2 linked regions of the Actinomadura luzonensis genome follow. The protein of the gene in region 2 interacts with the protein of the main gene of each other region in a pairwise test. Links are inferred from orthologs where the notes say so. Each region holds a gene or a part of one and is shown on either strand. Other genes may lie near its edges.

Evidence for each region. The genes of interacting proteins can lie anywhere in the genome.
Region 1: the proteins of nadE (region 2) and dnaA interact in binary tests that used the Escherichia coli proteins (3 or more experiments, as listed by UniProt). The link is inferred for Actinomadura luzonensis from one-to-one orthologs.

What each region holds. Positions count from the first base shown.
Region 1 is NZ_JAKRKC020000001.1:2,236,821-2,239,992, reverse strand. The notes cover bases 269-3,172. They hold dnaA (chromosomal replication initiator protein DnaA), read right to left. Parts: upstream 2,565-3,172; coding sequence 972-2,564; downstream 269-971. Other genes in these bases: rpmH (50S ribosomal protein L34), read left to right, coding at 3,020-3,157; dnaN (DNA polymerase III subunit beta), read right to left, coding at 269-435. Outside these bases: more of dnaN, read right to left, coding at 1-268. UniProt on the Escherichia coli protein: Plays an essential in the initiation and regulation of chromosomal replication. Binds in an ATP-dependent fashion to the origin of replication (oriC) to initiate formation of the DNA replication initiation complex once per cell cycle.
Region 2 is NZ_JAKRKC020000003.1:1,153,569-1,156,961, reverse strand. Bases 537-3,393 are described here. They hold nadE (NAD(+) synthase), read right to left. Parts: upstream 2,452-3,393; coding sequence 1,621-2,451; downstream 537-1,620. Other genes in these bases: MF672_RS50450 (cytochrome P450), read right to left, coding at 2,548-3,393; MF672_RS50460 (carboxymuconolactone decarboxylase family protein), read right to left, coding at 878-1,468; MF672_RS50465 (methyltransferase), read left to right, coding at 537-816. Outside these bases: more of MF672_RS50465, read left to right, coding at 1-536. UniProt on the Escherichia coli protein: Catalyzes the ATP-dependent amidation of deamido-NAD to form NAD. Uses ammonia as a nitrogen source.

The sequences.
Region 1 (3,172 bases), on a different replicon or contig from region 2:
CCCGGCGGCGACGGCGACCTGGGCGACGGCCCCGGCGAACACGTCGCTGCCGACCCGGCCGGCGGCCGGGGGCATGGCGGGCAGGGACGGGTAGTCCTCCACAGGCATGGTGAGGAGGGTGAACCGGGCGCTGCCGCACGTGACGACGGCCTTGGCGCCGTCCACCACGAAGTCCACAGGCTGTGCGGGAAGCGCGCGGGTGATCTCGGCGAGCAGCTTGCCGGAGACCAGGACGACCCCGGCCTCGCCGGTGTGCAGCTCCAGCGTCACCTCGGCGGAGACCTCGTAGTCGAAGCCGGACAGCTTCAGCCGCTGGTCCTCGGTGACCTCCAGGCGCATGCCGGCGAGGACGGGCACCGACGGCCGCGCCGGGAGGCTGCGTGCCGTCCATGCCACCGCCTCAGCGAGGACGTCTCGCTCGATTCGGAACATCACGGTGATCGGCCTCCTGGGTCTGTCGTTGATTCAAGGATCCACCCTCCCGCACTCGCGCTCGGGCAGGAGCCCAACTATGGGTCTTTGAGTTTCTTAGTTAGAGATAGAAGAGGTCATCACACTAGGGGCTGTGGAAACTGTGGACAACCTGCGTTCTGCCTGGTCAGCAGGGCTGAATTCATCCACCGGGGCTGTGTGTGACGCCTGGGGGTAACTCGGGGTGCCTGGGGACGACGAAACTTTCCCCACAGGCCGTCCCCAGATCATGGTCCCTTCATCCACCGAGAACCCGGGGTTATCCACGATGTTTCCACAGGTTATCCACGGGGTAGAAGAGGCGGTTCTGGAGCACCAGATCGGTTGTGCACACGCTGTCCACACGTTATCCACTGGCTGTCCCCAGGTTTCCCCCAGATGTCCCCACCTTTGTCCCCAGCCCTTGTGGGTGGATTTTTCCGTGCATTGCCGGGCGCCGAGACGCCTTCTTTCGACGTTTCCGCTGCTCCACAGTGTTATCCACAGGCTGTGCATAAAGCTCAAGATCCACGCTGTGTCTGCTTGATGCGTATTGTCAGCTCGTTGACCTGGTTGTACATCGACTTGCGCTCGGCGATGAGCGACCGGATCTTGCGCTCGGCGTGCATCACCGTGGTGTGGTCGCGGCCGCCGAACTGCTGGCCGATCTTCGGCAGCGACAGCTCGGTCAGCTCGCGGGCGAGGTACATGGCGATCTGCCGGGCGTTGACGAGCGCCCGGCTGCGCGAGGTGCCGCACAGGTCGTCGATGCTGATGCCGAAGTAGTTGGCGGTCTCCGCCATGATCGCCGCGATGGTGATCTCGGTGTCGGACTCGGAGGTGATGAGGTCCTTCAGCACCACCTCGGCGAGCTGCAGGTCGACCCCCTGCCGGTTGAGGCTGGCGAACGCGGTGACCCGGATCAGCGCGCCCTCCAGCTCCCGGATGTTGGTGGAGATGCGGCTCGCGATGTACTCCAGCACCTCGGGCGGCGCGGCCAGGCCCTCCTGGATGGCCTTCTTCCTGAGGATGGCGATGCGCGTCTCCAGCTCCGGCGGCTGGACGTCGGTGATCAGGCCCCACTCGAACCGGTTGCGCAGCCGGTCCTCCAGCGTGATGAGCTGCTTCGGCGCCCGGTCGCTGGAGATGACGATCTGCTTGTTGGCGTTGTGCAGGGTGTTGAAGGTGTGGAAGAACTCCTCCTGCGTCTGCTCCTTGCCCTCCAGGAACTGGATGTCGTCCACGAGCAGGATGTCGATCGCGCGGTAGCGGCCCCGGAAGCCGTCGGCCTTGTGGTCGCGGATGCTGTTGATGAAGTCGTTGGTGAACTCCTCGGAGCTCACGTATCTCACCCGCGCGCCGTCGTAGAGGCTTTGCGCGTAATGTCCGATCGCGTGCAGCAGGTGGGTCTTCCCCAGCCCCGAGTCGCCGTAGATGAACAGCGGGTTGTACGCCTTCGCCGGCGATTCGGCGACCGCGACGGCGGCCGCGTGCGCGAAGCGGTTGCTGGCTCCGATGACGAATGTCTCGAATGTGTACTTCTGATTGAGCCGGGCAGGTTCGCTGGGTTTGTTGCTCTTTGCCTCCCACCGGTTCGGCGGCGGCTCCGGAGCTTTCTCCACAGGCTGTGAGCCGGGCGGAGAATAAGGCAGCGCCTGTTCAAAACTCAGGCTCTGCTGTGGATATTCTGTGGACGAACGCTCGGGCTCGGGCTGTGGAGAATAGAACTGTGGCGGCTCCGAAGCCTGCTGGTGCTGGGGCGGAGCGGGCTGTGTAAAACGCGGCTGGTTCTCCACACCCTGGGGAAAACCCGTGACCACAGGCTGTTGATGGACGTCGCCGGCGGGCGGCTCGGGAGCCGTCGTGTCGATCATCACCGCCAGCCGCATCGTCCGGCCGAGCTCCTGCGACAGCGCGTGCGCGACGAGCGGGCGCAGCTTGCCCTCGATGAGGTCCTTCAGGAAGTCGTTGGGGACGCCGAGCACGATCGTGTCGTTGGCCAGCGCTATCGGGCGCACCATCGACAGCCAGGTGCGCTGCTGGATCGGCACGTTCTCGTTGAGGAAGTTGCCCAGGGCCCTCGCCCATACCGTGCCGAGGTCGACACTGCTCACAGTGCGGTTCCCCCTCCTCCCTCTCGCGGCCCCCGCGCCAGTCTGTCCACATGCCGGCGGCCGCTGTTGATCTTCGGACGCCTTTGTCCACAGCCTGGGAGGCGGGCGTCGGGCCCCGTTCCTCCACAGGATCTCCACAAGTTGTGCACAGTGTTGCTGCTGCGTTGCCGCGGCTCCAGAAGGGCCGACAGTAGCCATGTGCACAGCTGTGTTCAAGACGTTGTCCACAGCCTAGTGGCACCTGAGTGCACATACTGTGGACGTGTGCGGCCTGGGGATAACGTGCCTGTGGAATAGTGGATAACGCGTCCGGTTTGACCTGGGAGCGGCTTGCCCCGTAACGTACGACGGTCGGCTTGTCACGCGACGGCTATTTCGCGTGCCCTCGCTTCCTTGGCAGGCCATCCATGTGTGTACCGCGCCCGCCGGGCGCACCATCGACCTGGAGCCCACCCGTGAGCAAGCGTACTTTCCAGCCGAACAACCGTCGCCGCGCGAAGACCCACGGCTTCCGGCTGCGGATGCGCACCCGGGCCGGTCGCGCCATCCTCGCCTCCCGCCGCCGTAAGGGCCGCGAGAAGCTGTCGGCCTGACCGTCCCGCGCCAGA
Region 2 (3,393 bases):
CTGCTGGTGCCGCTCGACGGCGACCACGCCGTCCCCCTGCCGCGCGCCCCCGACCTGCGGCAGGCGTGCGCCGAGGTGTACGGGCCCGCGACAGGGCCGTCGGTGACGTCGCTGCGCGAGTTGCTGGGCATCGCCGGCGCGCACGAATGGCGCAGGAAGGGCATCGAGGTGCCCGCCCTGGGCGCCCGCATCCACCCGCACTACGGCGTCTTCGCGCCCACCCGCGGCGAGTACGTCGACCTGGTGGCGCGGGCGCCGCTGGCCGGGCGCCCCGACGTGGCGTTCGACATCGGCACCGGGACCGGCGTGCTCGCCGCCGTCCTGGCCCGGCGCGGCGTCGGCCGCCTCGTCGCGACGGACCGGGACCCGCGCGCCGTGGCCTGCGCCCGCGACAACCTCCGCCGCCTGGGCCTCGGCGACCGGGCCGAGGTCGTGTGCGCCGACCTCTACCCGCCGGGACGCGCGCAGCTCGTCGTCTGCAACCCGCCCTGGCTGCCGGCCAAGCCCGCCTCGCCCCTGGACCACGCGGTCTACGACCCGGGCGGCCGCATGCTGCGCGGCTTCCTCGACGGCCTCGCCGGGCACCTGGAGCCGGGCGGCGAGGGCTGGCTGATCCTGTCGGACCTGGCCGAGCACCTCGCCCTGCGGACCCGCGCCGACCTGCTGGCGGCGTTCGCGGCGGCGGGCCTCCGCGTGGTGGACCGGCTCCAGACCCGGCCGGGGCACCCGCGCGCCCGCGACGACACCGACCCGCTGCACGCGGCCCGCACCGCCGAGGTCACCTCCCTCTGGCGCCTCACCCCCGCCGCCCGCTGACCGACGCCGAGGTGGCGCGGGCCACGCGGTAGTGGCGAGGACTACGCCGAGGCGGCGGGGGCTACGCGGTGGTGGCGGGGGGCCGGCCGTACGTGACGGCCGCCCGCACCAGCGGCGGCGCGGCGGCGCGCAGCTCGGCGTCGGGCAGCGCGCCGAGCGCGTCGTTCACGGTCGAGAACGCCAGCCGCAGCGCGACGAACGCCGTCATCGCGAAGACCTGCCGATCGTCGAACCCGGCCGCCCGCAGCTCCCGGACGTCCGCCGGCCCCGTGCCGTTGGGATCGCGGGCCACCTTCCGCGCCCACGCGGCCATCACCCGCTCGGCCGCCTCCAGCCCCGAGTCGTCGCCGCGCAGCACACCGGCCGCCGCCTCCTCCCCGGCGGCCTTCGCCAGCCGCGCGCCCCAGGCCAGCGAGCAGTAGGAGTCGCCCAGGGTGGAGGCGCACGCGGCGACCAGCACGGCACGCTGCCGCGGCGTCAGCCCGCCGCCCTCGGCGACGCCGCCGACCAGCTCGAACAGCCCGGCGAGCGTGTCCGGCTGGTAGGCCCACAACCGGGACAGGTTCATCACGTAGCCGTTGTCGGCGAGATCCTCGTCGTAGAGGCGCGCGGCCGCGTCCGTGAGCTCGGGCTCGGGAAGGAAGTTGTCCATGTCACCGCCAGGGCCGTCATTCCGGGCGAACCCGCCCGGGCCCCCAGCATGCCACCGCCGCCCCGCCGCACGCGACGGGGCGGGCTCGCACAGGGCGACGCTCCTGCGCCGCGTCGGCCCCCTTGCCGGCCTGTGACGGCGAGGCGGACGGCTCAGGGAGCGATCGGGAGGCGGCGCTTGTGCTCGGTGCGGCGGTAGCGGTCGAGCATGATCGCGAAGGCGGCCTCGTCGACCGGCTTGCCCTCCAGGAGGTCGTCGATGTCGTCGTAGGTGACGCCCAGCGCCTCCTCGTCGGGCCGGCCCGGGCTCAGGGTCTCCAGGTCGGCGGTCGGGGTCTTCCAGACCAGCGCGGACGGCGCCCCCAGCGCCTCGGCCAGCGCCCGGACGCGCCGCTTGGTGAGGCCGGTGAGCGGCACCACGTCGGCCGCGCCGTCGCCGTACTTGGTGAAGAAGCCCGAGACCGCCTCGGCCGCGTGGTCGGTGCCGACGACCAGGCCCTCCCGCGCCCCCGCCACCGCGAACTGGACGATCATGCGCTGGCGGGCCTTGATGTTGCCGAGCACGAAGTCCTGCTGCCGGTCGTCGCGGAAGGCCAGGCCGCCGGCCAGCAGCGCCTCCAGCGCGGCGTCGCTCGCGGGCCGCACATCGACGGTCAGCACCTGGTCGGGGCGGATGAACTCCAGCGCGAGCCGGGCGTCGTGCTCGTCGGCCTGCACGCCGTACGGCAGCCGCATCGCGAAGAACGTCGCCTCCCGGCCCGTGGCGCGCACCCGCTCGACGGCGAGCTGGCACAGCCGGCCGGTGGTCGAGGAGTCGACGCCGCCGCTGACGCCCAGCACCAGCGCGCGCAGGCCGCCGGCGATGAGCCGGTCGGCGAGGAAGGCCACCCGGCGCTCGATCTCCTGCGCGGCGTCGAAGGACGGGCTCACCTGGAGCTCCCGGGCGATCTCCCGCTGCACGGACTCGATCTCCTGCCGCGACATTTCGGGCTCCTGCTGCATGGACGTCGGCTCCGATCGTTGCTCGTTCACTTCGCTCGACACGCAGGTGATGGTAGTGCGGGCCGCGGCGGCACCGGCTCAGCGGGGGGTCAGGACGAGGCGGCAGTCGTCGCCGGGCACGTTCGAGATCGCCAGCCACCGCACGGCCTCGTCGCCCGGCACGCCCGGCGCGATCGTCACCGACTCGGCGAACACCCGCAGGAACGCGGCCATCAGCGCCAACGCCATCCGGTCGCCGACACAGGTGCGCCGCCCGCCGCCGAACGGCATCCATCCGTAGCCTCCGGGCCGCCGGCCGAGCCAGCGCTCGGGGCGGAACGCCGCCGGGTCGGGATAAAGGCCGGGATGGTGGTGCAACGCCCGTATGTGCACGATGACCGCCGTGCCGGGCCGCACCGTCCGCCCGCCCAGCTCGACCGGACGCCGCAGCGCCCGCCCGAAGAACGCCACCGGCGGACGCACCCGCAACGCCTCGTAGCACACCGCGTCCGCGTACGCCTCGTCGCCCTCGGCCACCCGCCGCAGCACGTCGGGATGGCGCGCCACCCGCTCGAACAACCACGCCAGCCCCGTCGCCGTGGTGGTGCGCGCCCCGGCGAACAGGCTCATCACCTGGTCGCGCAGCACCCGGTCGGTCAGCCGCGCGCCGCGCTCGTCGCGGGCCCGCATCAGCGCCCCCAGCACGTCGTCGCGGTCGTCGCCGCAACGCCGCCGCCGCGCGATCTCGCCGTAGACGAGCGCGTCGCACTCGCCCATGTGCCGCCGGAACGACGGCCACCACGCCAGCCCCCCGGCCCCGCGCAGCATGTAGCGCACGGTGATCTCGGCCGACACCGCCTGCTGGAACATGCGGTGCAGCACCCGGTTCCACTCGGCCGCGCGCGCCGCCTCGGCGACCCCGGTGACCTGCGCGAGCGTCGCTCC